DNA from 3 places in the Bacillus sp. TCT6 genome. Region 1 is predicted to be linked to each of the others. Evidence: riboswitches for the same ligand, from Rfam matches in the RefSeq annotation. Region 1 holds a riboswitch; each other region holds the start of a gene.
The links. Region 1 has a riboswitch for cyclic di-GMP ahead of AC0ONG_RS22650 (WxL domain-containing protein). Riboswitches for the same ligand answer to the same signal wherever they lie in the genome.
Positions count from the first base shown of each region.

Region 2: another riboswitch for cyclic di-GMP. It lies ahead of AC0ONG_RS00710 (methyl-accepting chemotaxis protein); the one in region 1 lies ahead of AC0ONG_RS22650 (WxL domain-containing protein).
Region 3: another riboswitch for cyclic di-GMP. It lies ahead of AC0ONG_RS04095 (SpaA isopeptide-forming pilin-related protein); the one in region 1 lies ahead of AC0ONG_RS22650 (WxL domain-containing protein).

Region 1 is NZ_JBVYHX010000001.1:4,416,766-4,429,144, forward strand. It holds gene AC0ONG_RS22625 (collagen-like domain-containing protein) at 13-870, shown strand; gene AC0ONG_RS22630 (WxLIP family cell surface protein) at 1,010-2,026, opposite strand; gene AC0ONG_RS22635 (WxL domain-containing protein) at 2,136-2,861, opposite strand; gene AC0ONG_RS22640 (WxL domain-containing protein) at 2,929-3,657, opposite strand; partial or broken gene AC0ONG_RS22645 (cell wall anchor protein) at 3,694-4,001, opposite strand; gene AC0ONG_RS22650 (WxL domain-containing protein) at 4,041-6,626, opposite strand; cyclic di-GMP riboswitch class I at 6,779-6,867, opposite strand; cyclic di-GMP riboswitch class I at 6,935-7,023, opposite strand; cyclic di-GMP riboswitch class I at 7,093-7,181, opposite strand; gene AC0ONG_RS22655 (ATP-binding protein) at 7,448-8,668, opposite strand; gene AC0ONG_RS22660 (ATP-binding protein) at 8,665-9,918, opposite strand; gene AC0ONG_RS22665 (catalase) at 10,100-12,130, shown strand; gene AC0ONG_RS22670 (alpha/beta fold hydrolase) at 12,146-12,379, shown strand, end outside.
Region 2 is NZ_JBVYHX010000001.1:160,672-168,668, reverse strand. It holds gene AC0ONG_RS00715 (non-ribosomal peptide synthetase family protein) at 1-3,081, opposite strand, end outside; gene AC0ONG_RS00710 (methyl-accepting chemotaxis protein) at 3,216-4,958, opposite strand; cyclic di-GMP riboswitch class I at 5,094-5,178, opposite strand; gene AC0ONG_RS00705 (anaerobic C4-dicarboxylate transporter family protein) at 5,460-6,773, shown strand; gene thiE (thiamine phosphate synthase) at 6,889-7,557, opposite strand; gene thiM (hydroxyethylthiazole kinase) at 7,563-7,997, opposite strand, start outside.
Region 3 is NZ_JBVYHX010000001.1:809,817-822,195, forward strand. It holds gene ecsB (ABC transporter permease EcsB) at 1-861, shown strand, start outside; gene ecsC (ecs operon protein EcsC) at 875-1,582, shown strand; gene AC0ONG_RS04055 (YjcZ family sporulation protein) at 1,620-1,754, opposite strand; gene AC0ONG_RS04060 (TetR/AcrR family transcriptional regulator) at 1,870-2,451, shown strand; gene AC0ONG_RS04065 (hypothetical protein) at 2,454-2,621, shown strand; gene AC0ONG_RS04070 (PH domain-containing protein) at 2,701-3,177, shown strand; gene AC0ONG_RS04075 (PH domain-containing protein) at 3,170-4,612, shown strand; gene AC0ONG_RS04080 (DUF975 family protein) at 4,814-5,467, shown strand; gene AC0ONG_RS04085 (hypothetical protein) at 5,692-6,117, shown strand; gene AC0ONG_RS04090 (TetR/AcrR family transcriptional regulator) at 6,569-7,105, shown strand; cyclic di-GMP riboswitch class I at 7,278-7,370, shown strand; gene AC0ONG_RS04095 (SpaA isopeptide-forming pilin-related protein) at 7,431-12,379, shown strand, end outside.

The sequences.
Region 1 (12,379 bases):
AGGAGAACGTACATGTATCAACGTAATTGTTTTAGTTGCGATGGCAGACGCAATAGTGGTGGTTCTAACGGAAACACTGGGCCCACTGGTAGCACCGGGGCTACCGGAAGTACTGGACCTTCCGGGCCTACTGGGGCTACCGGACCTACTGGTAGTGCTGGACCTTCCGGAGCTGGTTTCCAAAGTACTACCACCTTCAGTCTAGCAGCGGCCCCCAACTATAAAAAAGGACAAGTTGTCACTTATACGGGCAGTGGCTATGTTGTAAAAAAGGATGCACCTCAAGGATTTCCAAATGTATCTCCGGATTATATCATATTAGTAGAAAGTGGACCTACCGGTAGTACCGGACCTACGGGGAACACCGGACCCATGGGATCTGCCGGTAGTGCTTCAGCAAAAAGTATTGTTTTTCAAGGAACAAATGCTGGTTTTCAACGTATAGCGGGTTCTCCTGGAATTGACTCCAATGTTATTCCATATGTCACTGCTGGAGCCGGTAGTATTGTCGGATTTTCTGCGTCTATAAATATAAATAATTTACCTGCTGCTATTTATACGATTAATATTTGCAGAAATGTCCCAACAAATCTCACAACCCCTTCTTCTAGCTACATCCTATCTACTATTACCTTAACTACTACTGACAAAATTACCGGAACTATGGTATTTTCCATTAAACCAACGGATAGCGGAGCAGGACAAATTCAAGTATTTAATCCTTCTCCGGCAGTAGGTCCCGCTAATGTAACTTGGACTAGCATTACAACTGGAAACCCAGTTGCAAGAGGAGATGCTATATCCCTTTATATTACCCCTGGAATTACTGCAAGTGCTGTATATTCTATTTTTCTCATTACTGATATATAGCAATTCATTCCATAAAAAAAGACCCGAGATTCGGGTCAACAAATAGAAATATAAATGAACTACAACAAATAACAGACAAAGCCATTATATATTTTTCATAGTAAAACATCCATTATTTTCTTTTTACACTATCAATATATTATTTTTCGTTATCGTCCTCTTTTTTAGAACGTCTACCTAAGAAGAACACAAGAACTAATAATATAATTACCAGTAGTACTCCGCCGATAATGTAATATAGCGTGTAGTCTTTTTTCGCTTCTACCGCTGTATCATTTAACTTATCGGCTGTCTTTCCTTCAATTGTAAATTTCTTCGTCCATTCCCACTTTTGATCGCCATCAGTGGCTTTCACTTCTACTCGGTACATTCCTGGATCAAACGCTTTGTTTTCCCAGCTAATAGCGTAATCAAAGTTTGAGTTTGGCGCCATTCTTAAATTTTCTTTTTTCGCTTCAAATAAAACGTCTGTACCTTTTTCTTTATATACCTTTGCATCAACACTTAAATTTTTTAACATTGCTGGCTTTACGTTTTGTAAATTTGCAGTAACAACGTTACGCCCGTTAATTTGTGTTGGCTTTACTTCGTTTAATTTCATGTCTGGTTTTACTTCAGCATCCGTCTCTTTTAAAACAACGCCAATTGCGTATGCATATTTATTTTCAATTTGCACACCTTCATCTTTTTTCTTTGCATTCTCATCTTCTTTTTCTTTAAAGTATAAACCACCTAAAATAACACCATCAAACGACTCACTTGGCATTTCCAAGTTTATATCAACTGTCACTATGCTGTTAGCTGGGACTTTCGTTTCTTTTGGCATTTTAGCAATTTTAGAAAACGGATATTTCAAAGTAGAATCCGTTTTTGGTTCTACTGTACTATAATCTGTAATACCATTGCTATTCGTAATTGCTGTATTAGCAAACGATTCTACCACAACTTCTTTATTCGTATCATTTTTCATTTGGACTTGAATTATTTGCTTTTGTCCAGGTTGCATTTTCAAATCAAAATACGTTTGATTTTTATCAATTTGATTTTCTGGTATAACTGCTGTCACAGCGAATTTCATTTCAGCCGCATATACTGAAAAAGCGTTTACCATGAAGAATGTAATTAATAGTAAGCTAGTAAATAGTTTTTTTACCATCTCTTATGTAGTCCCCTTCATATCCATTTTATAGACAAGAAAGAGATAAGGTTAAAGCCATTCCCTTATCTCTTCTCATTTTCCTCTTTTATCTTAAAATTCCTCTTACTTACATAGGAGCGTCTGTTAGTTCCCAAGTTAGTGAAGTTGTGTATTGTGTTTGTTCTTTTTTCGTTTTACCTGGTACAGATAACTCTACGCTTTGTTTCGCTTCTGTTGCATCTTTACCAAACGTATTTACCCATGTACCCATACCTTGGTTTTCTTTTGCATCGATTAAATCAGATGCTGCACCACTTGGATTTAATGTGATAGATTGTTCTGCTGTTGGTGCGTCGCTACCTGCGTTTGATTTCAAAGCTGAATTTTTTAATGTTAATGCTGCACCATCCAACGCTTTATCATCTGCAGTTTTGAATTGACCATTTTGTTTTACTGTTAAATGCCATCCAGCATTTGTACCACGATTATCTGTTACTTGAACGTAGTTCGGCACGTCAATTACAGAACCGTCTACTTTTTTCTTTACTTTATCTAATTCTGCAAAGTAGATTTCGTTATTCCCTGATGCTTTTTGTGTTTTAAAGTTGAAGTTAGATACATAATCAATACTTAGTGGACCATCTGTACCTTTTTTATCTGGATCAACTGGATCTACAGTTTCATCTGGATTCTCTGGATTAACAACATCAATTTTATCTGTATTTTTCTCGAATTTAATGAATGCTTTTGAGTCTAATTTCCCGCCATCTTTCTCAGCTGCAAATGCAGACGTCCCTACTGATACTGATGATAATGTTACCGCTCCAATTAATGCTATTTTTGCTAGTTTCATAGTTTTATACCCCTTTATAATCATTTTTTAAAATTTAGTCATTCTTAATTTTCAATCTTGTATAAGCTTAGTTTGGTGTATCTTCTAAAGTCCAAGTTAACTCAGCTGAATATTTCGCACCTTTTTCTTTCGCCGTCGTACCTGGTACGAATAAGCTCACACTCTGTTTACCTTGTTCTGTTCCTTTACCAAATGCAGTCGTCCAATCACCCATACCTTTATTCTTTGCGGCAGTAGTAATTTCCACCGCATCTCCACCTGGAGCTAGCGTTACTTTATTTTTAAATGTTGTAGGTGCATATTGTGCATCAGTTACAGAATTTACAGCTGGGTTACTTAAGCTTAAAGCTGCATTTGTTAACTCACTATTACCACTTTTAAATTGTGCATTTTGCTTTACTTTCAATTTCCATCCTGCATTTGTACCACGGTTATCTGTTACAGATACGAAGTTAGGTACTTCAACTGTTTTGCTCCCTTGTTTCACTTTATCCAATTTTGCAAAGTACGTTTGATCATTACCAGAGATAACTTGCTCGCCGAAGTGTAAGTTAGAAACGTAGTTAATACTTAATGGACCTTTTGTTCCTTTTTCATGGTCATCAGGGTTCTCTGGTGTAACTTTTTCATTTGGATTTTCTGGATTGTTTGGATCTGTTGTGCTTGTATCTTCAATAAACGTTACATCGGTTTTTGATTTCATATTTGCTTTCTCTTCCGCAAATGCTGAAGTTCCTACTGCTGCAACTGATGTTAATGATACTGCACCGATTAATGCTAATTTTACTAGTTTCATATGTACCTTCCCCTTTTCTCTGTTTTCATCTATTTTTTATTTTGAATACACTTGCTTTCCCCTAATTCTTTTGAATACATATAGAGATAAAACAATCCTATATATTGTTTGAAGTCCCGTGTCTGGCCTCCTGTTTTCGGTAAATATTTATCTCCATTTTTATTTTTATCAACTGTCTCTTTTTTTGTATTTATCTTTGTCGGATCAGTTGATGTATTTGGTGTATAGCTATTCGAAAATGTAATACCCGCTTTTGAATTCGTACTTGTAGCCGTTACTACATTTGCCATAAGAAACGGCACACATATAACTGTGGAAACGATAATACCAACTATTTTTTTCATTACTCTCTCCTTTCTAAAATTTATATATTTCATATATTTTTAGAGAGGAGCATCGGTTAATGTCCATTCTAGCTGTCCAGCATATTTTGTATTTGCTTTGACATTCGGCCCTGGTTTTACTTGTAAATGAATTCCCTCGTTTTCCTTCCAATTTAATGAAACCTCCTCGTCGTTTTTAGAAGTATACGAGAATGCTTCTATACTAGAATTACTTAAAGGTGTATCCTTTCCATTTCGTTTGTAAATCAATGCTCCCGTCAATGTGTCATTTTGCGCTGAAGTTAATGGTGTAATTTCCTTTACATATACACTCCATTTTTGCTTTTTAACACGATTATCGGTTACCTTTAAAGAATTTGAAATCGCCTTCGGTGTGTATGTCGTTGTTTTCGATGGAATTGTTACATCTCCAAAGGTAATTTCTTTTGGTACGTCTACTAACTTTAAAGCCCCATCAACGACAGTAACCGGTACTTGAATCTCCGCTTGTACACCTTGCTTCGTTTCAATTACAACCGTTACAGTATGATTCCCTATTGTTTTTGTATCCGGAATATTGATTAACTTCATTACTGATATTGGTTTATCTACATCCAAATTCGTATCTACAGATAAATCTGTCACAAATTTAGAAATATCCATTTTTGTTAAATCTGTTCCTTGCACTACTTTTTGTGGGACTGGTTTCCCAGTCGGAATACCTTTATACCTTATTTTTGCGATTCCATCTCGATTACTATCTTGCCCATTCTTATCGTCATCTAAATAGTTTTTAGCTGACACCGGTATTTCAAGATAACCATCTTTATAATATTTCATTACATCAGCACCTTTTACAGGAGAACCTGTAATTGTCATCTCGTAAATTTTCCCGTTGAATTCTTCTGTTTTTAGCGCATTTGCTTTCGCAACCGCAGTGACCTTATTGTTTTTCCTGCTAATATCAAAGAAGCTACTTACATCATCTCCACTTTCCACATCTTGAATGGAAACATCATTCACAGTAAAATCCTTATTCACTTCACTTTCTAATACAAAAGATTTCGCATAGTGAATATCTTTCGATTGAGCAGGCATATTTTGATATACCTTATAAGAAAGTTGACGGGAATTATCTTCCACGATATCTCCTATTACACTTGGAGCTGGAATTTCAATTTGTGCAATCGCTAATTGGTCGTATGATACATTAACACCTGAAGCATTTAATCTAACTTCTAGCGGTAATTCTGTTAAATTATCAAATGTAATTGTCATATCTGCTTCTGGAGTAGCTACTGGGCCTGCTGTTCCAGAAAACTCTATTTTATTATTCCCTTTGTCTTGATACCTAATTGAACTCGTATCATACACGTATAAATTCGTTAAATGACTACCATCATTACGTAACGTTACATTTTTATAACTATTTATCCTTTTGAAATTCCACATTGCCGTTAATGGTACTTTTTTACTTGTTCCGTGTTCATAAAATTCAAAGGAAGCATTATAAGTTTGTCCTGACCTTCCGTTCCCATATAATTGTAAAAAGTTTTTTGCATCACCTTTAGTTATTGGTGTTTTAACATCTACAGATGAAGCTGTCATAGAGTGAATATTAATACGGACATCAATCCATTTCCCTTGATATTCACCAGCTTTTTTTACTAATACGTACTGTTCTCTATTTGAATTTCTAAATGTATATTGACTTTGACCAGTTCTGTCATTGCTACTACCCTTTACCTCATATGTTACTTGTGGGCTCCAAACAAATCTAAAAGCATATTTACCCGGGATAGAAGGCCCTTCACCTGTTCTATTATTTATTACCTTTACATTTGGATATCTAAGAATACTTGTAACAGGACTAGCAGCTAGTAGAGATTGGCTCTTTAATACCTTCTCAGCTTGAATAGCAGGTAATTCCTGATTATTTTCGTTTACCTTATTGCTCTCTTTTAATTCATTTTCCTTTGATACGAGTTCTTCATTAACCTTTTCTTTCTCTAAAGTATTCGTTTCTTTTGGAACTTCAGCATTAGTAGGCTTTATTTCTTGTTTTTTATTTTCTTCCGATACTTTTACTTTTTCATTTTTTTCTTTTTTCACAACTTCCTCTGAAGCCTTTGGATTTTCATCAGAAATAGCTACATTTAAAGCCTCTTTTTTCTCTACAACATGTAGAGAAGGAGATTCAATTTTCTTTTCATTCCCTTCAAACTTCACTATCGGTTCAAATTTGTACTCTCCAGCTTTTTTCATTTGAATGACTACATATACGTCACCGATAAAATTACTTTGTTCATTCTTTTCAATTTTTACAATGTGATCTTCTGTTACTGAAATGTTTTGAATCGCTTTATTATTTTCATTCATTTTTTTCGTTTCTTCTTCATTAAAGAGCTGCTCATTAGATAATTTCAGCTCGATATTAGCATCTTGTTTATTTGTATTTGTAATCTTTAATACTACATTTTCATCAACTTTTATTTCTTGTTTATCCATATGAACGATAAAACGTCCTTGCTCGTCATTTGTAACCGCATAAACTTTCGTTGCAGAGTAGTCTAGCACACCAACTTGTGTAAATAATATTCCTCCAGCGAGAAGTATACGCCCAAATTTCCCTATTTGATTTTGCAATGTACTTCCCTCCCTCGCTTTTTATGCACCGAATATTCCGAACATTAAATGTATTAATCGACTAAATTTACAATCATAATGTGTATTCTGAAAAAATAAAAAGCCTGGTTGCCTTTTCGATTTTCATATATCACAACATGTGTGAAAATCCAAACTGCAACCAGACTATCATAGTAATTTTCATTACCTTAGACTCTTAGCTTTGCGACCTATCCTTTCGAACAGTGTGCCTATTTATTTTTTTTGAGACAACAAAAAGTCCAGTTGCCTCTTCGATTTTCATACACACAACTATGTGTGAAAATCCAAACTGCAACCAGACTATCATAGTAATTTTTATTACCTTAGACTCTTAGCTTTGCGACCTATTCTTTCGAACAGTGTGCCCATTTATTTTTTTTTTAAGAAAACAAAAAGTCCAGTTGCCTCTTCGATTTTCATACATACAACTATGTGTGAAAATCCAAACTGCAACCAGACTGTCATAGTAATTTTCATTACTTTAGACTCTTAGCTTTGCGACCTATCCTTTCGAATAGTGTGCCAAATATAGGAATTTATTTATCGTGTTTTGAATATACCATTAAAACCCAAAAAAGAAAATAGTTTTTTCAGAAAAAAATAATTAATTTTTATAGTCTAAATTCCCCCCGGAAAATCCATAATGAAAACTTTCAAAAAACATTTTGATATTAAAAACACATCATACATTCTTTATAGATAAAGTGAAACTTTAATCAGCCCTCACCAATCGGGCTGCCCGGCAAATAGCGGGATAAAATAAAAAAACATCACTTCCAAATAAGTGATGTTTTTTGTAGTTAATGCAGTGGTAACATAACCTCAACCGTCGTTCCAACCCCAACTTCACTTTCAAAACTCATTTTACCGTTGTGATCTTTAATAATTTTTTCTGTAACTACTAAACCTAGACCAGTTCCTGTTTCTTTCGTTGTATAAAAGGCTTCGTTTAACTTTGGAATTTTATCTTTCGGAATGCCGCATCCCTCATCTTTCACTTGAACGATGATTCCTTCTTTTACAGTAACTTTAATCGTAATTGTTCCGCCAACTGACATTGCTTCAATTGCATTTTTAATTAAATTAAAAAAGACCTGTTTTAATCGTTTTTCATCACATGTAATTGATGGTAAGTCTTTACTGTAAATACCTTGTATGTGGACTCCTTGTTTTAAAGCAGGCTTTTCCATAACTCGAATAACATAAGAGATAATTTCTTGTATGTTATGAGTTTCTGATTCTAGTGATTTAGATTTCTCAAATCCACTAAGTTCTGTAGCAATTATATGAATCCGATCTACTTCTTGTTTCATAATATCACTATAAATTTTATCCTCTGGATGCTTGTCTGCTTGTTTATTCACAAGTTTTTTTAAGTTTGCTAAAGGTCTTCTAATCTTATAACCAATAACCGTTGCCATCTTTCCAACAGCTGCTAGTTTTTCTGTTTGTTTTATTTCTTTGTCCATCATCTCAAGCGTACGAACGTAAGACTGAACCCTCAAAAATATAATCCAACATATAATAGTAAATACACTATATAATGCCATTGGGATTAAAACGAGAGAAGATTGAATAATGATTCCTGTAAAAGCGTACTTCCCGACAAGTATCGCTGGAACTAACCAGAAATATCTTTTATTCACAAAGATTGGTGCAAACAAAATAAAAAATACTTCTACTATATTTCCACCGTCAAATTCCGCATCGCTACCATAATAAATCATAATGTTGTGGATACAATCTAATACATTATAGCCAATTAGAATAATATACTTTACCGCAAAAACATTCTTCCATTTCATAAAGTATATTCCAATGCAAAACAATACTACCATCAAAAAGTAAAGCCATAAACCTAAACCATCTTCAAACTTTCCTACGCCTTCTTGCTCTCCCGCGATCAAAGGTACGATAAATTCATAGGCAAGATCATACACAAAAAATATAATAAAAAATAAACTTAAAAATACTTTCAACGCCTTTATTTCTTCATTTTTAAATATATAGCCTTTATTCATATGGTAACTCCTAGCTTTTCTTCCACTTGAATTTCAGTATTTCCACACTTCCTTGGCAGAATAATGTCTATTCTCGTTCCAGTATTTCTTTCACTTGAAATATGTAACTCACCAAGGTGCTCGGCGACAATTCGATTCGCTACTGTAAGACCCAGACCAATTTTATCTTGTTTCGTTGTATAAAAGGCCTCTGTAACACGGGCTAAGTTTTCTTGCTTAATACCATGACCATTATCAATTAAGCTGATCATCACATACTCTTTCCCTTTATTTTCTAACCGTAAATGTAATATGCCACCTTGCTCCATTGCTTCTAAAGCATTTTTTATCGTATATAGAAAGACTCCTCTTATTCTTCGTTCATCACATTCAACTTCTATTGTTTGTTCTCCCACATTAGAAATAAGCTGCACATTTAATTCATTCATTTTTTCGCGAAGAGTTGTTGTTGCTTGTAATACAATTTTTCCCAGATCATGTTTCTTATAAATAGAAGGCTTGCATGTAGCAACTTCCATCAACTCACTTATCATATTATTCATATTTTCTATTTCAAAGATCATACGTTTATAAACAGGATCCTCTTCATGCTTCTCTCTTTGTAATTGCGTAAATCCTTTTAATGAAGCGAGTGGATTTTTAATTTCATGTCCAACCGTCGCTGCCATTTTTCCGATTACTGCTAATTTTTGTGATTCACTAGCAATCGCAATACTTTCCTTTACAGCTGAAAGATATTGTAAAAATCGGTTTAAAATGATATATGCAGCTATTAACATAAGTGTACACATAATAAGGAACATAAATGCTTTTATTTCCTCTAATACAAATAAATAAATTAAATATTTTCCTACAATAGAAGAAAGTAAGATTACATAAAATTTTTTATTTAAAAATATGGGTACAAAGAAAATGAGAATAATTTCTATTATATTTGTCGCATCAAACGCCGCCTTATTATAAAAAATATACGAAAATATATTAGCGATTTCTATCCCTATGTATGCAAATATCCATGCATATTTAACAAGGTTTGCCTTCTCTTTTTTCATTAAATATATATTCACGCACAGTATTGCTACTCCGCAAATAACTTGCCATACTATGTTGTATCCCTTATCCATTATTGATTTATTGTCTAATACAATTGCATAGAAAATTTGATATACAATAACAATAACATATAACACCCATAAAAGGATTTTTGCATTCCTTTCTTCTTCTTTATATGATAGAAAACTTTCTTTCACTTCAACACCCCTTCAAAATAATATCTCGAAGAATACCATTTATTATAATAAATGATTTTCATAGACAAACAAAGATAAATCGCAAATTTGAGGAAAATCATCCCAACGATGCAACATCTTCATGCTATATACAAGCATAAAAACCATAAACAATAATACGTATATTATGGGAGGTGTTTTTATGGACGGCAAAAAAAATAAAAAGATAGAACAACTCCAATCTTTCACGCGTGAAAATGAAGGAAAGGAGATGACAACAAATACAGGTGTTAAAATTTCAAATGATGAAAACTCTTTAACAGCTGGAGATCGTGGCCCTACCCTTCTAGAAGATTTCCTTATGCGAGAAAAACTTTCTCACTTTGACCGTGAACGAATTCCAGAACGAGTCGTTCACGCACGAGGATACGGAGCACATGGCATTTTTGAGTTATATGAATCTTTAGAAGAGCTAACAATGGCCCATTTTCTACAAGACCCTTCAAAAAAAACACCGCTTTTCATTCGTTTCTCTGAAGTAGCTGGATCAAAAGGAGCAAATGAAACGAATCGAGATGTAAGAGGATTCGCCGTTAAATTTTATACAGAAGAAGGAAATTTTGATTTAGTAGGAAACAATATTCCCATTTTCTTTATTCAAGATGGCATTAAATTCCCTGATCTTATTCACGCCCTTAAACCAGAGCCGCATAATGAAATTCCACAGGGACAAACAGCACATGATACTTTTTGGGACTTCATCGCCAATAATCAAGAATCAGCTGCAATGATGATGTGGATTATGTCCGATCGTACAATTCCAAGAAGCTTTCGAATGATGCAAGGATTTGGCGTTCATACATTTCGTTTCGTTAATAAAAATGGAAAGTCACGATTCGTGAAATTCCACTGGAAGCCAAAGCTCGGCGTTCATTCGTTAATTTGGGATGAAGCACAAAAACTAGGTGGTGCTGATCCAGATTACCATCGCCGTGATTTGTGGGAAAATATTAATGCTGGAAACTATCCTGAGTACGAACTTGGCATTCAAATTTTAGAAGAAGAGGACGAATTTAAATACGGCTTCGATATATTAGATGCAACGAAAATTTGGCCTGAAGAAGATTTTCCCGTTAAAATCATTGGGAAAATGACCTTAAATCGCAATGTAGATAATGTATTCGCTGAAACTGAACAAGTGGCACTACACCCTGGAAGTATCATTCGTGGTATTGACTTTACCAATGACCCTCTCTTACAAGGTAGACTCTTTTCTTATACAGACACACAATTAGCACGCGTTGGTACAAATTATCAAGAACTACCGATTAACCGTCCAATATGCCCATTTCATAACAATCAAAGAGATGGTGCATCTAAATATATAATCGACAAAGGAAACGTTGCCTACCATAACAATTCCTTAGCAAATAATTCTCCTTATACTGTACCTGGGACAAAGGGGGGGTTCGTTACATATCCTTCTACTGTATCTGGTCATAAAACAAGGGAAACTGCTGCTAGCTTCAAAGACCACTTCTCTCAAGCTCGTTTATTTTGGAATAGTATGAGTCACGTCGAAAAAATCCATATTATACAAGCTTTCTCCTTTGAATTAGGAAAAGTCAAAAGTAAATCTGTCCGCCAACAAGTCGTTGATATGATTGGACATATTAGTACAGAATTGGCTACTTTAGTTGCAGAAGCTCTCGGAGCAAAAGTCCCAAATGTGCAAGAATCCAACGTTACAAAATCATCTCCAGCACTCAGTATGGCAAATACGACCTTTAGTCCTAATACATTACGAGTAGGTGTCATTGTTGCAAATGGATATGATGGGCCAAGCGCACAATATATAATAAATCAGTTCAAACAAGTAGGTCTTCAACCAGTGATCGTTTCCGAACGATTAGGCATAGTGCAGGGGACGTCAAATGGACATTGGGAAGTAAATGATACTTTCTTAACAGGCTCACCACTCCTTTATGATGGATTACTTCTTATCGGCGGAAAGATGGATGATCATTTTCTTAACAAAGCAAGTTCCTTTGTCGTAGAATCATATAATCACTTTAAGCCGATTGGCTCCTTCCAAAACGGCTCTTCTATTATTCAATCTTTAAATATAGAAGGAAAGCCTGGTGTTTTAATAGAACAAGACCCTACGCGACTAGCAAATGAATTTATTAAAGCTATGACAAAACAACGCTTTTGGGATAGAGCATATTCATAAAATAGGGGGACATTTATGTTTGTTACTGTCGAGAAAGATGTGCATATTTTTGTGCAAGACGTTAATCCTGGTCCAGGTAGTAAGACTGTTTTCTTCGTTCACGGATGGCCTTTAAATCATCAAATGTATCAATATCAACTCAATGTTTTACCAGAGCATGGCTTTCGCTGTATCGCCATGGATATACGAGGGAATGGGCAATCTGATAAGCCATGGACTGGTTACACGTATGATCGATTAGCCGATGAT
Region 2 (7,997 bases), 4.3 Mb from region 1:
TGTTTCTGAATGACATGCTAAATTACCTGCACGATAAATATTTCCACGCAAACCATTTTTCATTGCTTCACGAACAATGTTTTCCGCTTGTAGTTTACTATTTGAATATACATTCTCTAAGTCTACACTGTAATTAAAATCACCAGTTTTCATGTATGTATCCCATTGATCTACCGCTAATTCTAACGGGATACCAATCGTAGAAATAAAATGGAATGTAGCATCTTTTTCCACTAATGCTAGCATACGGCTAGTTCCTTGGACATTTATATTTTCAAATTGTTTTACATCTCCAAAATGTCTTACATCTGCACCGCAATGAATTATCGTATCCATCTTAGAACTGATGAACATAAATTCTTCTTCGCTCATCCCAAGATACTCTTCTCCCAGATCACCAGCTACGGCCTGTATACGCTGTAACCATTCTTCACATATATCATTAAAGTAAGCTGTTAATGTATCTATAATTCTTTGCTGCACATCTTTGGTTGGTCTTACTAAACAATAAATAGTAGCAGATGTATCTCTCAGCAATTCATATAATATGTGTGATCCTAAATAACCAGTAGCTCCTGTTAAAAAGACATTTGAAATCTGGGTTTCTTCCAAAACGTTTGCATACGTAATAGTATCCGGTTCGTGAATCACTTTATATTCACGAAATACTTCTTCTTTCTCTACTTTTACTTCTCGCTCAATTCGAGCTAATCCATATATCGTTCTTTCTTTAAAGAAATCTTGAATTGTTAAATGTGAGAAATCTTCTTTTAACAATGTTAAGACTCGTAATACTTTCAATGAATGTCCACCAATTGTAAAGAAATCATCATGCACTCCAACTTTTGAAATTCCTAATACTTCCGCCCAAGCGTTCGCTATTTGTTTTTCTGCTTTATTAGAAGGTGCAACATATTCTTGTAGACGAACCGGTTCATACTTTTCTTCTAACTGAGCTAACTTCTTAACATCAATCTTTTTATTAGGTGTAAGTGGTAATTCATTAATATAAATTAGTTTAGATGGCACCATATAATCTGGTAATTGCTCTTGTAACTGATAAACTAATTCTGGTATTTCTTTTTTATTTAAAGTTGTATAGAACGCGATTAAATATTGGCTACCTTCCTTACTCTTCTTAGCAAAAACAGCATTTTCTTTTATATTATGATTTTGAGAAATTTTACTTTGGATTTCTCCTAGTTCAATACGATGTCCTCTAATTTTTACTTGATCATCTTTCCGATGTAAAAACTCTATATTTCCATCCTCTAGCAACTTAACAATATCACCTGTTTTATATATACTAACTATAGGATTAAAAGGGTTCGGAATAAAAGCTTCAATTGTTTTATTAGGTTTATTAAAATACCCTTTTGCTAATCCTACTGAATCTATATATAATTCACCAGGTACACCAATTGGACAAAGATTCATATTCTCATCCAAAATCATAACTTGATAATTAGAACATGGTTTACCAATGGGAATACTCGCAATATCCTCATTTAACTGACTAGGTATTTTATAAGTTGTCGTCACTACTGTACATTCTGTCGGTCCGTATACATTATGAATTTCAACATTTGTACCTATTCTTTCTCTCCACAATTTAATAACCTCTACAGGCAACATTTCACCGCCAATCGCAATTCTTTTTAGGGAAGCTAGCTTATATATATCTTCTTCTGCTAAATAAGTTGCTACTTGTCGAACAAAAATTGTTGCTAATGCCAAGATCGAAGTTGCTTTCACTTTATAGATTGCATGTGCAAATGCTTCTACAGACAATCGCTCTTCCTCTAATAATACATACAAGTTTCCTCCACAGAATAAAGAAGCAAATGACTCCCATACAGAAGCATCGAAACTAAAGGAAGGAAATTGGGCAAATACATCCTCTTCTGTCAATTCATATTGCTTTTGCATCCAAATGTACAGATTAACAACGCCTCTATGTGCTAACATCGTTCCCTTTGGATTCCCTGTTGAACCAGATGTATAAATCATATAAGCTACATCATCACAATGAATAGACAACTTTACATCTATATCTTCACAAGTTTCACTATCATACATTGAAACTGTTTGAACCCCATCACATGTTATAGGCGTCTCTTTCATCAATATAACTTTCGCTTGGCTATCTTGAATAATGTACTGTATTCTACTTTCCGGATAATCTGGATCAATCGGAACATACGCTGCACCAGCTTTTAATATAGCTACCATACTTACTACTGTGTCTATGCTACGTTTCATAAATATTCCAACATAGTCTCCTAATTGGACGCCGTTTTTAATTAACATATGAGCTATTTGATTACTTTTTTTATTTAGCTCCTCATAAGTTAAAGTACCTTCCCTTGAAGATAAAGCTATACGATTTGGAAATTGAGTAACAGTATTATAGAACATATCGACGATACTTTTCTCAGGATATACTGCTGTCGTATCATTCACTTGACTATAAAGTGCCATCTCGGCCTCTGTAATAACATTAAAATCATTTATATAATTATTATTATTTTGTAATGTATTGATTAAAACACCTTGTATTTGTTGTGCATAACGAGTAATCGTTGTCTCTTTCCAATTAACACTATTAAATATTATTTCTACGCTTTGCATATTTTTACTGAATACAAATTGTAATGTATTCGTGTCTTGTAGCTCATAATATGTTTCACCAATAATAATAGGTGACATTTCATATAATGTATTACCGTTTTGAAACTCTTCTATTTCTTCCTCATTCATTTCTTTAATTTGTTCCAGTTGCTCTTCAATCTGTAAATTCAAACTTTCATAGGAGAGAAAATTAGAAATTTCAATAGTAATCGGAAATAAACTTCCTCTTACATGATAAAGCACGACAATATGTTTTTCTTTAGAAATATGATATAACCACGTTGCAGTCGCTCCTATTAAATCTACAATGTGAGTCAAATTTGGAAATAGTTCAGTTTTTCTTTTTACCCCAAATTCTGTTCCTTGAACATCTTTAGGTATTTTAATACTTCCTTCTACTTTTCCTAAAAATTCTTTTACCATCTCATTATAAGAAATTGCTAATTTCATATTTATGTAAATTCCTCTCTCAAATATAATAAAGGTGTGAAAATTCACACCTTTTTCATCCCTTATTAACGGGCAAATTAGTTCAATTCATAATCAAAGGGGGATCCCCCTTCGATTAGAATTGATCTTTCTTCTTATTCACTTTTAAACTCACCAATTAGCTCTTGTAATTCCTGAGAAAGCCAACTTAAAGAAGTCGCTAATTCTGCAATATCTTGTACTGATATTTCTTGCTCTTTCATGCTTTCTTCAACATTACTACTGCTGTTGGCATAAGTATTTGCAATATGTGATAATTCATTTACGACTTGAACAATATTCTGGCTATTTTGTAAAATGTCACTCGAATTACCAGAGACAGCTTTTACTTGATCTGTAACAGATTGCGCTGATTTTGAAATTTTTTCAAAGAAATCTCCACTACTTTGAACAAGTGAAATTCCAGTTTCTACTTCTTTTGAACCTTTTTGCATTGAAACTACAGCATCTTCTGTCTCAGCTTGTGTTTCACCAATTAATTTCGCTATATCTTTTGCAGACGCTTCAGTTTGTTCTGCTAATTTTCGTACTTCATCAGCAACAACTGCAAACCCTCTTCCAGCTGCTCCAGCACGTGAAGCCTCAATAGAAGCATTTAAAGCTAATAAATTTGTTTGATTTGAAATACCTGTAATTACAGTTACGATATCACTAATTTCTTTTGACCTTGTTTCTAACGAATAAATGATGGAAGATAAATCCTGTACTGCATTTTGGATTAAACTCATTTGATTAATAATTTGTCCAATCACTTCATTACCTTCAATTGAATGTTGCTCCATACCTTCAGAAGCAACCGCAACTTGTTTTGCAGCCCCAGTTATCTCTTCTACCTTATCTTCCATTCCATGTACAATTCCTAAACATTGTTGTACTGAAGTTTTTTGAGACTGTGCCCCTACTCTTAAACCTTCAATAGAACTTGCAATCTCTTGAACTGCCATACTGTTTTCCTCTGTACTCGCCGACAATTCTTGTGAAGAAGAAGAAACTTGCTCAGCAGTTTGCCTTACTTTATCTATAATCCCTTTAAATTTTTCAATCGTGTTATTGAAATAAACATTAATAATTCCAATATCATCTGGTCTTTCTTTTAATTTAATACTTAAATCACCTTCACCAATTTTACGTAATCCTTCTCGTAAATCTTTTAATGGAGCTAGCGAGTGACGCACGATAAAGAATTGAGTAATAGTCGCAATTGCTAATGAAATAATGATAAAGAGTAAGCCCTGTATCATAAACTTCTCTTTTGTAATAGGAACAATGGAAGCATCTAAGTCAGCCGCAATAATTGCAACAATATTGTTTTCTCCATCTGTAATTGGTTCTAATATTGTCACCCACGAACCTATTTCATCTTCATATACTTCTGTCATTTGGGCCTTTTTCGTATCAATGACCTTATCGTACGCCTTCATCCAATGAGCGGGTTGTTCATAATAATCTCCCGGCTTTATAGGGAATGCATTTGTTAACTCTGTAGTCAAACCAACGAGTTGTAATTCTCGCTTTTCATTCGGCTTTGCTCCTGTAACATACGTTTGTCCAACACTTTTCAATTCTTTTGACACTTCATCTAATTTCTCTGTTAACTTTTCTTTTTTCACTTTTTCGGCTGTAGGATCTTTCGCCATGTCTCTAACTAATTCTACATCCAATTTTTTCAACACTATTTCTCCTGTTTCAATAGACTGTCTTTCAAATAAAGACATCATACTATTTTGAAACATGTTGAAACTTAACGCGCCCATACTTCCAACAAGTGTCAAAATAACTAATACGGTTAATAAGACGTTCTTTTGAAGGAACGATAACTTATGCCAATATTTTTTCATTAATATCCACCTTCCTTAATGATTCTAAACAAAAAAAACAAAATATATGAATATTTTGTTTAAAGATGTTTCTCAATATGTTCGAGAATAAAAAAAAGCCAATGTAAAAGCATTGGCCAAGACCAACCCTATCCGTCCGGTAACTGGCTAGCATAGCCTTTCGACCTTAGCTCCTGTAGTTTTGCGTCCTCATGTTTCCATCAGTTTGCCTTTCTCGCTGAACGAGTTGAACGATATGGGAGTTCTATGAGAATCATATATTCTCTATCAAAGGTTACAACATATAAATCAAAATGTCTACTTATTTAGAGATATAAATACAAATTTTTAACGAATTGCTTTTTCGAAATAATTTCAAAAAGTACGTGAATGTTACTTTTTTTGTGTTATATAATAAAAAATGTATAAATAACAAGGATTTCTTCGGGTATTTATTTAATTTTCATTCAAATTAAACTATTCGAATATATCTTAACTAATGAATTTCGGAGGTAGTTTATCATGTTTTGGCTACAATTTCTTACCTTGTTACTCTGTATTTTTATTGGTGCACGCCTAGGCGGAGTTGGTTTAGGAGTAATGGGTGGAGTTGGTATGGCAATACTCGTTTTTGTCTTCCACTTACAACCGACCGCGCCTCCTATCGATGTAATGCTTATGATTTTGGCAGTAATTACAGCCGCTGGTGCTTTGCAAGCTGCTGGAGGAATGGACTATCTTGTTCACCTAGCTGAAAAAGCATTACGAAAAAATCCAAAGCGTATTACTTTTTTTGCTCCAATTGTTACTTATTTATTCACACTATGTGCAGGTACTGGTCACGTTGCCTATTCTGTACTTCCTGTTATTGCAGAAGTCTCTCGTGAATCAGGGGTTAGACCGGAACGCCCAATGTCGATTGCCGTAATCGCTTCTCAACAAGCAATTACAGCTAGCCCAATTTCAGCTGCCACAGTTGCTCTTTTAGCAATGTTAGCTGACTATAAAATCACTTTATTAGATATTTTAAAAGTGAGTATTCCTTCTACTTTCATTGCTTGTATGTTAGCAGCATTCGTTGCTAGTAAGATGGGAAAAGAATTAAATGAAGACCCTGAATACTTAAAACGATTAAAAGAAGGAATGATTCCTAAGCTTGAAGAGAAAAAAGAATTTGTAGGTGTAAAGGGCGCCAAATTATCAGTTATCCTTTTCCTTGTAGGAACCTTCCTTGTTGTACTTCTTGGTTCATTTGAAGCACTTCGTCCAGGATGGATAGTTGATGGGAAGTTAGCCCGTCTTTCCATGCCGAACACAATTGAGATGGTTATGTTAACTATCGCGGCTCTTATTATTATTTTCTGTAAACCAAATGTAGAAAGCATTGTGTCTGGTAACGTCTTTAAAGCAGGAGCAACAGCAGTTGTTGCTATTTTCGGTATCGCTTGGATGGGAGATACTTTCTTTAATGGAAACTTAAATATGATTCAAGGATCTATTCAGCATTTAGTAACAAGTGCACCTTGGCTATTTGCCATCGCACTATTCATTCTATCTATTTTACTGTACAGCCAAGCAGCAACAGTACGTGCCTTAATGCCACTTGGACTATCCCTTGGTATTCCACCAGCACTACTGATTGCGATGTTCCCTGCAGTAAACGGATATTTCTTCATTCCAAACTACGGGACAATCGTTGCTGCCATTAACTTTGACCGTACTGGTACAACAGGTATCGGTAAATACGTATTAAATCATAGCTTTATGATTCCAGGCTTAATTGCAACATTTACTTCTATCGGAATTGGAATGCTTTTAATTTCTATTATGTTTTAAAGAAAAAGCACAAACCCTTATTTAAAAAGGTTTGTGCTTTTTTAATAAGGGTTTGTTTAAATTTTTTGGGCAGTCTACTTCTCGATGTAGCACTTAAAATACTACATGTCCTTTTCTACAAACTTCTCTTTACTTCTTCAGCTAATTTTCTCGTACTTTCATACGCAGATTCAGCTAAACTAATTGCTGAAATAACTGAAACACCGTCCGCACCCGCTTCTATAACTGCCGCTGTATTTTCAATTGTAATCCCACCAATACCAACGATTGGCACTGTAATTCCTTGTTCTCTAAAATAAGCTAATCCTTTCGTTCCTTGAACCGCTTTCGTATCTTTTTTCGTACTCGTTGGGAAAATAGGTCCAACACCTAAATAATCTGCTCCATTTTCGATTGCAAAGCGTGCTTCTTCAATTGTATGAGCAGATACGCCGATAATTTTATCTCCCATTTTTTCACGAACAGATGTAATCCCTTCATCATTTTGTCCTACATGAACACCATCTGCATCTAATTCAATGGCTAATTCTACATCATCATTTACAATGAAAGGAACACTATATTCCTTACAAAGCGTCTGCAATTCTTTTGCAAAGCGCACTCTATCTCCTCCGATTAAAGAACCTTCCCCCTTCTCGCGAAACTGAAAAAGTGTCACTCCACCATCTAACGCTTCTTTCAATACAGCTAAAGGATCCCTCGTGCAGTTATTACTTCCCATAATAAAATACACTTGTAATAACTTAGACATTTTCTTTGTTTCAATGCGCATCGTATGTTTCATCCCCCTTACTCTAACTCCTCAATCTTCCCATACTTCTCAATATCAGCTGAAGTTGTATTCGCTAATTGATTTAAAAATTCAATTTGGAAACTACCTGGCCCTTTTTCTACTGTTTTAACAGCTGCCAGTTCCGCAGCTACACCATAAAACGTTAATGCGGCTACTACTGCTTTTACATAATCTTTTTCTACTGCTACAAATGCTCCTATTACCGAAGTTAGTAAACACCCTGTTCCCGTAACCTTTGTTAAAATAGGATGACCATTTCGAATAAGAACAGTTCGCTCTCCATCTGTAACAACATCTTCTTTTCCAGTAATGACAGCAACTGTATTTAGTTCATCTGCTGCCTGCCTTGCAATACTTACAACATTGCCATTTCCAGTACCAGCGTCTACCCCTTTAATTTCCCATTTCTCATTAATAACGTTTGCTATTTC
Region 3 (12,379 bases), 3.6 Mb from region 1:
GCTGCGCTTGCCCCGTTATATTTCCAGCAAATGAAACAAACAGGAGCTGCTTACATATGGATTGTCCTCGCATTTGTCATTGTAAAAGCGTGGAATTTATTCGTCGCGTGGGAAAAATCATTTTTAACAGATCAAAATATACAAAGGGCTGATTGGTTTATTCGTTTTATCTTAAACGGTTTATTTGTATATTTCCTTGTAGAACGTACTTCAGTTCTTGTTATTGGCGGAATCGTTCTGCTCATGGTGTTATATCTTGCTATCATGCATCAAATGGTAAAAGGAAAGCCGCTAAACTGGGAGTATTTAATTTCTGAAGAAGGTAAGAAAATGATGCTGCTGTACCGAATTGCGAATATGTTCGTTGATGTACCAGCATTAAAAGAAAGAGTATCTCGCCGAAAATGGCTGGATTTCATTCTGTCGATAATCGGCGAAAAGCGCACATATTTATACTTATATACGAGAACGTTTTTAAGATCAGGTAACTATTTTGGATTATATGTGCGTCTGCTCGCTCTTGGAGGAGTTATTCTTTACTTCATTCCATTTTTATACGGGCAATTTATCGTAAGTTTTATTTTCCTATACTTAATTGGCTATCAGCTATTAACTTTATGGAAACATCACCGCATGAAAATTTGGCTTGATTTGTATCCAGTAAAGGTAGATGAAAAGAAGAAAGATTTTCTTACTTTATTAAATGTGATTCTAATCATCGGGAGCGTAATCTTTACAGTTATATTTGCACTAGCAACGAAAGATTTCATGATGACAGGAATTTTACTTGTCGTAAGCATATTATTTAGTATCGGTTTCGTTTACCAATACGGTGCGAAGCGCATTGAACGTTTAAATTGAAGGGAATGAACCTATGATTACATATGAAGAAAAGGTTATAAAAGAACTGGAGCAGTGGAAAGCTACATTCATGAAAGATTCTTCTATGATGACACGGTTCTCAAAGAAAGTGCAGACGAAAGTACAACAGCTTATTCCGGCGAAAGTGCAAAAAGTCTTAACAGAAACGATTCGGATGATGGTGCAAACGATCAGCGCCGGATCAAACTTTATAAAGCCGAAGCTAAAAGAGACGACATGGTCACTGCAAAGACGTGATGACGAAGTGCGTAAAAAAATGGATGAGTACAAAAAAATAGCTGCGGCAGAAGGAGCAGGGACGGGGGCTGGTGGTATTTTACTCGGTCTTGCTGACTTTCCGCTTTTACTTACGATTAAAATTAAATTTTTATTCGATGCAGCAACGTTGTATGGATTTGATACAAGTAAACAAGAAGAGCGTCTTTTTATTCTTCACGTTTTCCAACTCGCCTTTTCAAGTGACAGTCACAGAAAAGAAATATGGAAAGCAATTGAAACGTGGGATACAGAAAAAGAAAATCATATGGACTGGGAAAAGTTCCAAACAGAATACCGAGACTATATCGATTTAGCGAAAATGCTTCAGCTCGTACCAGTAATCGGTGCCCCGGTAGGCGCATATGCGAACTATCAATTGCTGCAAAGACTTGGAGAAGTGACAATGAATTGTTATCGTATGCGATTGCTAAATAGAAAGTAAAAAAAGCATCCTAAATGTGTGATTTAGGATGCTTTTTTTAGAAGTTAATTTCGCTATAGCCAACTCCGACTACAATCAATATGATAAAGAGCACAATAATGGATGGAAATCCGCTTTTATTATCGTGACCAGCCTCATCGCCGCCTTTATCCCGCTGTTTATGGAGGCTGATTAAAGTTTCACTTTATCAAGAACTTCCTGTGTAAACTCTTATTAACTTGCAAATTATTCAGTTTCATTTTATAATTTATTTACCGACCGGTAAGTAAAAATAAGTGAGGTACAGTATGACAAAGAATTTACAAACATCGCAAAACATTGTCGAGGCATCATTTAAACTCATGGCAGAGCACGGCATTGAGAAGATGAGTCTTTCCATGATTGCGAAAGAGGTAGGTATTTCAAAACCGGCTATTTACTATCATTTTTCTTCTAAAGAAGCGTTAGTTGATTTTTTATTTGAAGAGATTTTTTCTGATTATCATTTTGCAAATTACTTCGATAAAGAGCAGTATACGAAAGAAAATTTTGCAGAAAAGCTAATCGCAGATGGTTTACATATGCTCTCTGAGTATGAAGGGCAAGAAGGAATACTACGCGTTATCAATGAATTTATCGTAACTGCATCGCGAAATGAAAAGTATCAGAAACGATTATTTGAAATACAAGAGGATTTCTTACATGGTTTCCACGATTTATTGAAGCAAGGCGCGAGACTGGGCGTTGTGTCACAACATGCAACGGAAGAAAACGCTCATACGCTAGCGCTTGTGATCGATAATATGAGCAATTATATGCTCATGGGATTTCAGTTAAAATATAAAGAAATTTGGATTCGAAATGTGAAAAGCGTCATGAAGGAGGAGTAAAAATGAAAATGCAAAAAAACTGGTGGCTCGGTTTTCTTGGATTCATTGGAGTTTATAAAATTCCAGGCATGATAGAGGCTTTTCAAGCAGATGGAAGTTGGATGAAGTTAATCGGTTTTATTTGGCTACTTTGGTTCGGATATTTTATTCCAGAGAGGAAAGAAGATTAAATTTTAATTTTCTGTAAAGTTATGTAAAATATAGATTAAGAGTATTCGTATATTAGATTACTAGATTTGGAGTGGTTACATGGATCCATTGAAAAATGAAATTAACCCTGACATGGTCAAAGTGTGGAAAATTCGTGCTGTAATTGAAGAAGGGATCGGTATACTCGTCATTTTAGCTTACCTTTTCCTCATGATAAAGTTTGATTGGTGGGCGTGGATTTTGTATGTGATGATTGGGCTAACAGTTGTGTTCGCGCCATTTTCGTACTTCTTATTCCCGAAACTACGTCAACGTTATTACAGCTACCAACTAAATGAAGAAGAACTTGAAATTCAGCATGGTCTTTTCGTCGTAAAGCGCGTATTAGTACCGATGATTCGTGTGCAGCACGTTACGATTGAACAAGGACCAATTATGAGAAAATACGGATTAGCAGAATTACACATTTCAACAGCAGCAACTTCTCACAGCATCCCAGGCTTAACGATGTATGAAGCAGAAATGTTGAAAACGAAAATCGCAGAATTAGCGAAAGTGAGTGATGAGGATGTATAAGAGGCAGCATCCAATCACGATGTTATTAGAATTAAAAATAACAGATTTTATACCACTCATTATTTTCATGTTTAGCTTAAACGGAAAATTCCCGTTTTGGTATTTAATTCCCGCAGCATTTGGTTTACTCACTGTTTTTTCAGTATTTGAAAAATGGTATTACACAACATATTGGGTTGAAAATAACGTATTACATGTGAAAAAAGGTCTCTTCGTGAAAAAGGAGAGCTACTTAAATAAAGAACGTGTTCAAACGATTAATACAAGTTCTAACGTACTATATCAAATGCTCGGTTTGAAAAAAATTCAGATTGAAACAGCTGGTGGGGGCGATGAAGCAGAAGTTAGCTTAGCTGGTATTACGGCAGAAGAAGCGGCGGAGCTTATTGCTTTGCTAAATGAGCCAACTCCAGAAGTGAAAGCAGAAAAAACGTTAGACGAAACAGCAGAAAATACAGTAGAAAAAGCAATCGTTACAGAGGAAAAGCAAACGACAGAGTACAAGTTAACGTGGAAAGAGATTTTAATAGCGTCTGTTACATCTGGTCAGTTTGGACTATTATTCTCATTAATCTTTTTTGTGTATCACCAAGTAGATGAGTACATTCCAAAATGGATAGAGAATGGCGTAAAGTCGTATGTAATGGAACATGATATATATGGCTGGATTTTCATGATAGCTATTTTGCTCGTCCTTTCGTGGATTATATCGACAATTGGCTACGCGTTAAAACATGGTAACTTCACAGTAAATCGAAAAAATGATGAAGTCCGTATTTCGCAAGGGTTACTGGAAAGAAAAGAACTCGTACTAAAATTGCACCGTATTCAAGGGATTACGATAAAAGAAGGCATTTTACGCCAACCGTTCGGTTATTGTGCTGTGCAAGTAGAAGTCATTCAAAGTGAGGGAAAAGAAGAAAAAGTTACACTGCATCCTATCATTCGAAAAAATCGAGTGCAACAGTTACTCGCGCATTTACAATTACCATACGAACTGAATACAAATATTACTTCGTTACCAAAAGCAGCATTGCGCCGCTATCTCATTGATAGTTTCATTTTCTTCGCTATGCTAGCAATCCCGCTTACTGGAATAAGCGTATACTTTGAAAAGTATTACATCATGTGGGCATTACTACCGCTCGCAATCCTTATCTTTACACTTGGCTACGCAACATTTAAAACAAATGGTTACTGTGTTAACGGAGAACAAATTACACTTGTCTATCGTAGCGTCGGAAAATACACAGGACTTATTAGAAGAAGACACGTCCAATCAATGGAGAAGACACAATCATATTTCCAGCGCCGCGCGGATTTATGTACGTATAAGTTTTCTAGTGCATCATCTAGTTATAAAATAGAGCATACGAGAGTAGAAGACGCGGAGAGAATGCAGGATTGGTATAAGAAGAGAATGAGTGAGGAATAATTTGAGAAAGCTTGCCTATTATGAAGGGCAGGCTTTTTTTGTTATAAGGAAATGAGTGGTTTAAGTGATAGAGCAGTACAACTACAGCACACATGTATTAATATGTATGAAAAAAGGTAATATTCTTCTATTTTAGAGGAATCTGTGGAATTTTTGATATAAATGGTATACTAAAATATAAATAGTATTAGGAGGTTATATATGATAAGTCAGTTGAAAAGAGAAGCACTTGATGCATTAAAAGGAAGATGGGGATTAGCGGTAGGGGCAACTTTATTAATTGGAATCCTTATTGGAGCTGTTGAAATGCTAACAACAGGTATTTTTTCGATATTTTGGGGTTGGGAAGAAGCAAGTGATTCACTCACAGTAAGTATTATTGTAATGCTTGTTATTGGTCCATTAACAATAGGTGTCTATTATCTTGTTTTAAATGCAATTCGTAGGACTGATGCTCGCATTGGTCATATATTTAGATGGTTTAGCGATGGAAGTAAGTTGATGAAGTCGTTTTTAACATATTTACTAATGTATGTATACTTGACTCTATGGACATTACTTCTTATTATTCCAGGTATTATTAAATCATTTTCTTATTCTATGACATATTTTATTTTGAATGATCATCCAGAATATACAGCGAATCAAGCGATTACTGAGAGTCGTCATATGATGAATGGACATAAAATGGATTACTTTTTACTATGCTTAAGTTTCTTAGGCTGGTTCATATTAAGTATTCTTACTATAGGAATCGGTTTCTTATGGTTAGCACCTTATTTCTACTCGACATCGGCAGCATTTTATGAAGAGATTTCAAAAGAATATTATAAAAAAGAGAGCACTACTTTCTAATAAAACATATAAACTATCTACCCTAAAGAATGTAGGGAGCAGATAGCAGATGGTTTAGGTGTTTTGATATTTGTCCTATTTTCGGGATTCACTTCAGGATAAGGTATAGATTTTTATATAGAAATGCTTCCCTCTATGTTTTATCATAGAGGGTTATTTTTTTATGTAAAAATGATAGGAAATAATGAATAATATATGTAAAGAAAAAAGCGAGGTGAATGAGAGTGAGCAAATTTTTAATACCGTATTCATTTTCTATATTAAGTTTCTTTATTTCAGCAACAGCACTTGATTTATATGATAGGATGGGAAACGATAGTGAGCTGGTTTCGCCGAACATAATTGGAAAGATAATTCAATCTACTGCGCAAATGGGAGTCCTTACATTGTATTTCGGAGTACCTATTATTTTAGGTGGCTGTCTACTTGGTGAGCTATTGTTTAGAGGTATCATTTTACGATTTAAACTAAGCTATATTATATCTTTATTATTATATCTATTTTTAGCTTTTAGTATTGTTTTCGTAACGGTAGGCATTCCAACTACATATGAAGATTCTAATACATTTTTCATAGGGATAACTATGATTTGTGCTGTTACATTCTTTGTGAGTCGGAATATATGGGAAAACAAGTTAATAATGGAGTGACAAAATGAAATACACCTGTCCATGTTGCGGATATAAAGTTTCACTTTATTGGATCAGTTAGAAAACCGACTAGTGAAGATGTGAAGGATGCTAGTTGGCCGCGAATTTGTTAAGTAAAATGTTATTACTCGATTCGATGGGAGTAATAACATTTTTTATTTAATGCTGAAAGAATTACTGCCGTCTTATAAAGTAATAAGAAGGACTACATCGGTAAATTTTATTGATGGATATATTAGGAATGAATACAAAAGTATAGATGTATAGTCGACTTTGTGTATTTAATGTTATCATATTGAATGATATGGAAATTTTTAATAGAATAAGTAACTAAAAATTCAAAGGTAATGAAGCTTTTGTTGTATAAAGAAAATACTTAGTAGTAATCAACAATATTAAAAATAAGATTCGTATTTATATAAATTTAGTAGAAATGGGGTTTTAAAAAGGAATGAGTATCAGCATAACGCGGCAAAAGATTTTGGCGGCCGCTTCTCAAATTGTGCAATGTAAAGGGGTTGCTAAATTAACCTTAGAAGCAGTGGCAAAAGAGGCGGGTGTAAGTAAAGGTGGATTATTGTATCACTTTGCAAATAAAGAAGCTTTAATAGAAGGTATGATAGTCAGAGGGATAGAGGATTATGAGGGCGCTATTTACAATAAAGTAGCGGAAGACTCAGAGAGGAAAGGGAGATGGGTTCGCTCTTTTGTAGAGGAAAGATTAAGTAATGAGAGAAGAACAGAAGAGTTGTCTAGTAGTATGATGGCAGCATTCATGTTAAAACCTGAATTACTTGAGCCATTACAACAATCATTTCAGCAACTGCAAAAGAATATAGAAAACGATGAGATAGATTCAGTTTGTGCAACAATTATTAGATTAGCAGCAGATGGATTATGGTATTCGGAATATTTAGGGGTTGGCAGACTAAGCCCCGAGTTAAGAGAAAAAGTGATTCAAGCTCTTATTGATAATTCGTATAAATAGAATATACGAACTATATAATGCGAAAACAATTCACCATTACTTATTTAATGTAGTGGTGAATTGTTTTTTTTATTAGAAAAATAGAACAATTTTATAGAGTATTGAATTATAACCGTCCAGACGGTATAGTAATATTTGGTTTAAGAGGAAAATGAAACAAAAAAAGAATAAAAGATATTTTTAGCACACTATTCGAAAGGATAGGCCGCAAAGCTTAGAGTCTACGGTAATACATATTGGTTACTAAGATCGTCTGGTTGCACATTTTTGATGCAACCGGACGGTCTTTTTTTGTTATATAAATATAAAAAAATAGGAGGGAACTATGCAAATGAAAAGTACTAAAAGGCATATTTCAATGGTTTCATTAGTTTTTCTAGTATTATTTTCAGTGCTGAATGTGTGGGCTCCAGTTATTCAAGCTGCTGTGATGAAAAGTCCAGTGGACGAAATTAATATTTCCCGTACTGATGGCACGACATCTGAACCGTATCAAGCCTCAGATGGTATGAAAGTAGAAGTGAAGTGGTCAGCTAAAGAAAAAATAAAAAGTGGAGATCAATTCACAATTGATATGCCAAAAGAGTTTCGAAAAGACCTTATGAATATGAGTTTTCCTTTAAAAGATGCTGAAGGAAAAACAGTTGGTACATGTGAGATGAAAAAGGGTCTATTAACGTGTACTATGGGTGATTACGTAGAAGGAAAGAATAACATTAAAGGCTCTTTATTCGTAGAATTCTACTTTGGTCTAGAAGCATATGATGGTGTTAAAGAAATTCCATTAGAATTTAACGTTGATGGTCAAATCGTCAATAAAGAAGTAAGTGTAAATAATACGACAGAGAGACCGAAGCCACAGCCCAATACGGAAAATTTATTGAAATGGGGTTCTTATAATCAAGAAGATCCTTCAATTGCTGATTGGCTTGTATACGTAAATGCAACTGGAACAGAAATGCAAGATCTTAAATTAACAGATACATTAGGACCTGGGCATGAGTTAATTACAGACAGCGTAGTATTAGAAGAGGCTGTATTTGAAGATGGTTATGCACCAACAAATATTAAGCCAGCAGATTTATCTAACATTAAAATAAATGCAACGAAGACTGGATTTACAATTGAGTTTCCAGACAGTTCAAAAGGTTATATTTTAAGATATAAAACAAAGGTTACAAATCCTGCTGCAAAGCCTCATAAAAATACTGTGAAATTAGAAGGTAAAAATATTAAAACTGAAGAAAAAGTAGGACAAGTATTTGTAAGTGGTGGAGGAGGATCCGGTTCAGGTGACAATAATCCACCTAGCATTGAAAAAAATATAGTTGATGAGAATGGCAAGCTTGTAGAGAATGAGCAGTTAACACAAATGGATCAAGTTATTCAATACCAAGTTGGTACACATATACCGAACGATCCTCCTAAATACACATCTATGGTAATTAGTGATGATTTAGAAGATGTTTTAGAAGTATTAGAGGCAAAAGTGTATGATCAAAATGGCCAAGATATTACTTCTAAAGGAACGTTAAATATAGATAAACAAAGAAGTGAAGTAACATTTACGTTTGGTGAGAGTTTTGACTATAAGTCATATGAAGACCAGATAATCAATCTCAGTATCAAGGCGAAAATAAAAAATAATGCAGACTTATCTTCTTACGTAGATAAGAAGATTCCTAATAAAGCGGAATTGCATTTTGATGATAAAACATTAACATCAAAAGAAGTAACTATTACGCCGCCTGAAGCTCCAAAAGATGGTACAGTATTGATTCATAAAACAGATTCTGAGAATCCGAATAAAGGGTTAAAAGGTGCCGAATTTGAAGTTCGAAATAGTGCAAATGAAGTTGTTGTAAAACTGAAAACGGACGAAAAAGGTTTTTCAGTACCTCAAACTTTAGCTCCTGGGACGTATAAAGTTTATGAAACAGTAGCACCAGAAGGATATCAAAAATTAACAAGCCCAGTAGAGGTTACACTTCAAGCTGGAGAAATAAAAACAATTGAAATTAAAAATACTATGCAAAAGGGTCAAATTGAAGTAAAGAAAATTGATTCGGAAAATGGTGAAAAACCATTAGCAAATGCAGAGTTTGATATAGTAAAAGACGGTGTAGTAGTCGAACATATTGTTACAGATAAAGATGGTAAGGCAATCTCTAAACCGTTAGCACCAGGAAAATATATTTTAAAAGAAACAAAAGCACCTGAAGGCTACCAATTAAAAGAAACAGAGTTCGAAGTAAATGTAACAGGGGACGGCATATTCCCAATACAAGTGGAAAATGCAATGGTAGACAAAGGGAATATAGAAATTACAAAAGTGGACAAAGAAAACGGGGCAGTATTAGCCGGTGTCGAATTTGAAGTCCAAGATGAGAAAGATGGCGTAGTAAGAAAAGTAGTAACAGATAAAGATGGAAAAGCAAACGTTTCAGATCTATCAGTAGGAAAGTACAAATTAGTAGAGACGAAAAGCTTACCAGGTTACAAAAATCTAGTAGAACCAGTACTATTTGAAATTACAAAAGGTATGACAAAAGCTTTATCAATAAAAGTAGAAAATGAGCAGTTAGACAAAGGCTCAGTAGAAATTACAAAAATAGATAAAGATAGTCAAAAAGTATTAGAAGGCGTAGTCTTCGAAGTGCAAGATGAGCAAGGAAAAGTAGTAACAGAAGTAAAAACAGATAAAGATGGTAAAGCAAAAATCTCAGATTTATCAGTAGGAAAGTACAAATTAGTAGAGACGAAAAGTTTACCTGGCTACAAAAAGCTAACAGAACCAGTATCATTCGAAATTACAAAAGGTATGACAACAGTCCTATCATTGAAAGTAGAAAATGAACAGTTAGATAAAGGTTCAGTAGAAATTACAAAAGTAGATAAAGACAACAAAAAAGCATTAAAAGGCGTAGTCTTTGAAGTGCAAGATGAAGCTGGAACAGTAGTAAAGGAAGTAAAAACAGATAAAGATGGTAAAGCAAAAATCGCAGATCTATCAGTAGGAAAGTACAAATTAGTAGAGAAAGAAAGTTTACCAGGCTATAAGAAACTAACAGATCCAGTATTATTTGAAATCAAAAAAGGCATGACTGAAGTTCTATCATTAAAAATAGAAAATGAAATGGTAGATACGGGAAATGTAGAGATAACAAAGATAGATAAAGATAATAAAGCACCGTTAGCGGGAGTAACATTCATCGTCCAAGATGAAAAGGGTAATGAAGTTACAAAAGTAACGACAGATAAAGATGGAAAAGCAAATGTTTCAGATTTACCTGTAGGAAAGTATGAATTAGTAGAGGTAGAAAGTTTACCTGGTTATAAAAAGCTAGAAAAACCAGTATCATTTGAAATCAAAAAAGGCATGACCGAGGTTCTATCATTAAAAGTAGAAAATGAAATGGTGGATACAGGGAATGTAGAGATAACAAAAATAGATAAAGATAGTAAAGCTCCATTAGAAAATGTTGTATTTGAAGTACGTGATTCAAAAGGAAAAGTAGTTACGAAAGTAACGACGGATAAAGAAGGAAAAGCAAACGTTTCAGATTTACCTATTGGGAAGTATGAGTTGGTGGAAGTAGAAACACCGGCAGGATACAAACCACTAGAAAAGCCAATTTCATTCGACATTGAAAAGGGTAGAGTAACAGCATTAAAGCTAACAGTAGAAAATGAATTAGTAGATACAGGAAATGTAGAAATTACAAAAGTAGATAAAGAAAATAAAGATGTTTTAGCTGATGCAGTCTTTGAAATTCAAGATGAAGCAGGACAAGTAGTCGCTAAAATAACGACAGATAAAAAAGGACAAGCACAAGTTACTAATTTATCAGTCGGCACATACAAGTTAGTAGAAGTAAAAGCACCAAAAGGATATAAACAATTAGTAGATTCGATTATTTTCCAAATTGAAAAAGGCATGACAAAATCTCTTGCTTTAACAGTAGAAAACGAAATGTTAGACAAGGGAAATGTAGAAATTACAAAAGTAGATAAAGATAGTCAAAAATTATTAGAAGGCGTAGTCTTCGAAGTTCAAGACGACAAAGGCAAAATAGTAACAGAAGTAACGACAGATAAAGAAGGACAAGCAAACGTTTCCGATTTATCAGTAGGGAAATATAAGCTAGTAGAGGTAGAAAGCTTACCAGGTTACAAAAAATTAACAGAACCAGTATTATTCGAAATCAAAAAAGGTATGACGAAAGTTTTATCATTGAAAGTAGAGAACGAACTGTTAGATAAAGGTTCAGTAGAGATTACAAAAGTAGACAAAGAAAGTGGCGCGTTATTAGAAGGCGTAACATTCGAAGTGCAAGATGAAAAAGGCAAAGTAGTAACGAAAGTAACAACAGATAAAGAAGGAAAAGCGAAAATTTCAGATCTATCTGTAGGAAATTACAAACTAGTAGAAGTAGAAAGCTTACCAGGCTACAAAAAGCTAACAGAGCCAGTATCATTCGAAATTAAAAAGGGTATGACAGAAGTCTTATCATTAAAAGTAGAGAATGAACTAGTAGATAAAGGTTCAGTAGAAATTACAAAAGTAGATAAAGATAGTAAAAAAGTATTAGAAGATGTAGTCTTCGAAGTGCAAGATGAAAAAGGCAAAGTAGTAACGGAAGTAAAAACAGATAAAAATGGTAAAGCAAAAATCTCAGACTTATCTGTAGGAAAGTACAAATTAGTAGAGAAAGAAAGCTTACCAGGTTACAAAAAATTAACAGAACCAGTATCGTTTGAAATCAAAAAAGGAATGACAGAAGTTCTATCATTAAAAATAGAAAATGAAATGGTAGATACGGGAAATGTAGAAATTACAAAAATAGATAAAGATAATAAGGCACCGTTAGCAGGGGTAGTCTTTGAAGTTCAAGACGACAAAGGCAAGGTAGTAACGAAAGTAACGACAGATAAAGCTGGAAAAGCAACAGTTTCAGATTTATCAGTAGGAAAGTACAAGCTAGTAGAAGTAGATAGTTTACCAGGCTACAAAAAATTAGAAAAGCCTGTACCATTTGAAATTACAAAAGGTATGACAAAATCTTTAACGTTCACTGTAGAAAATGAAATGGTAGATACGGGGAATGTAGAAATCACAAAAATAGATAAAGACAGTAAAGCACCATTAGAAAATGTTGTATTTGAAGTACGTGACTCAAAAGGAAAAGTAGTTGCGAAAGTAACGACAGATAAAGAAGGAACAGCAACAGTTTCAGATTTATCTATTGGAAAGTATGAGTTAGTAGAAGTAGA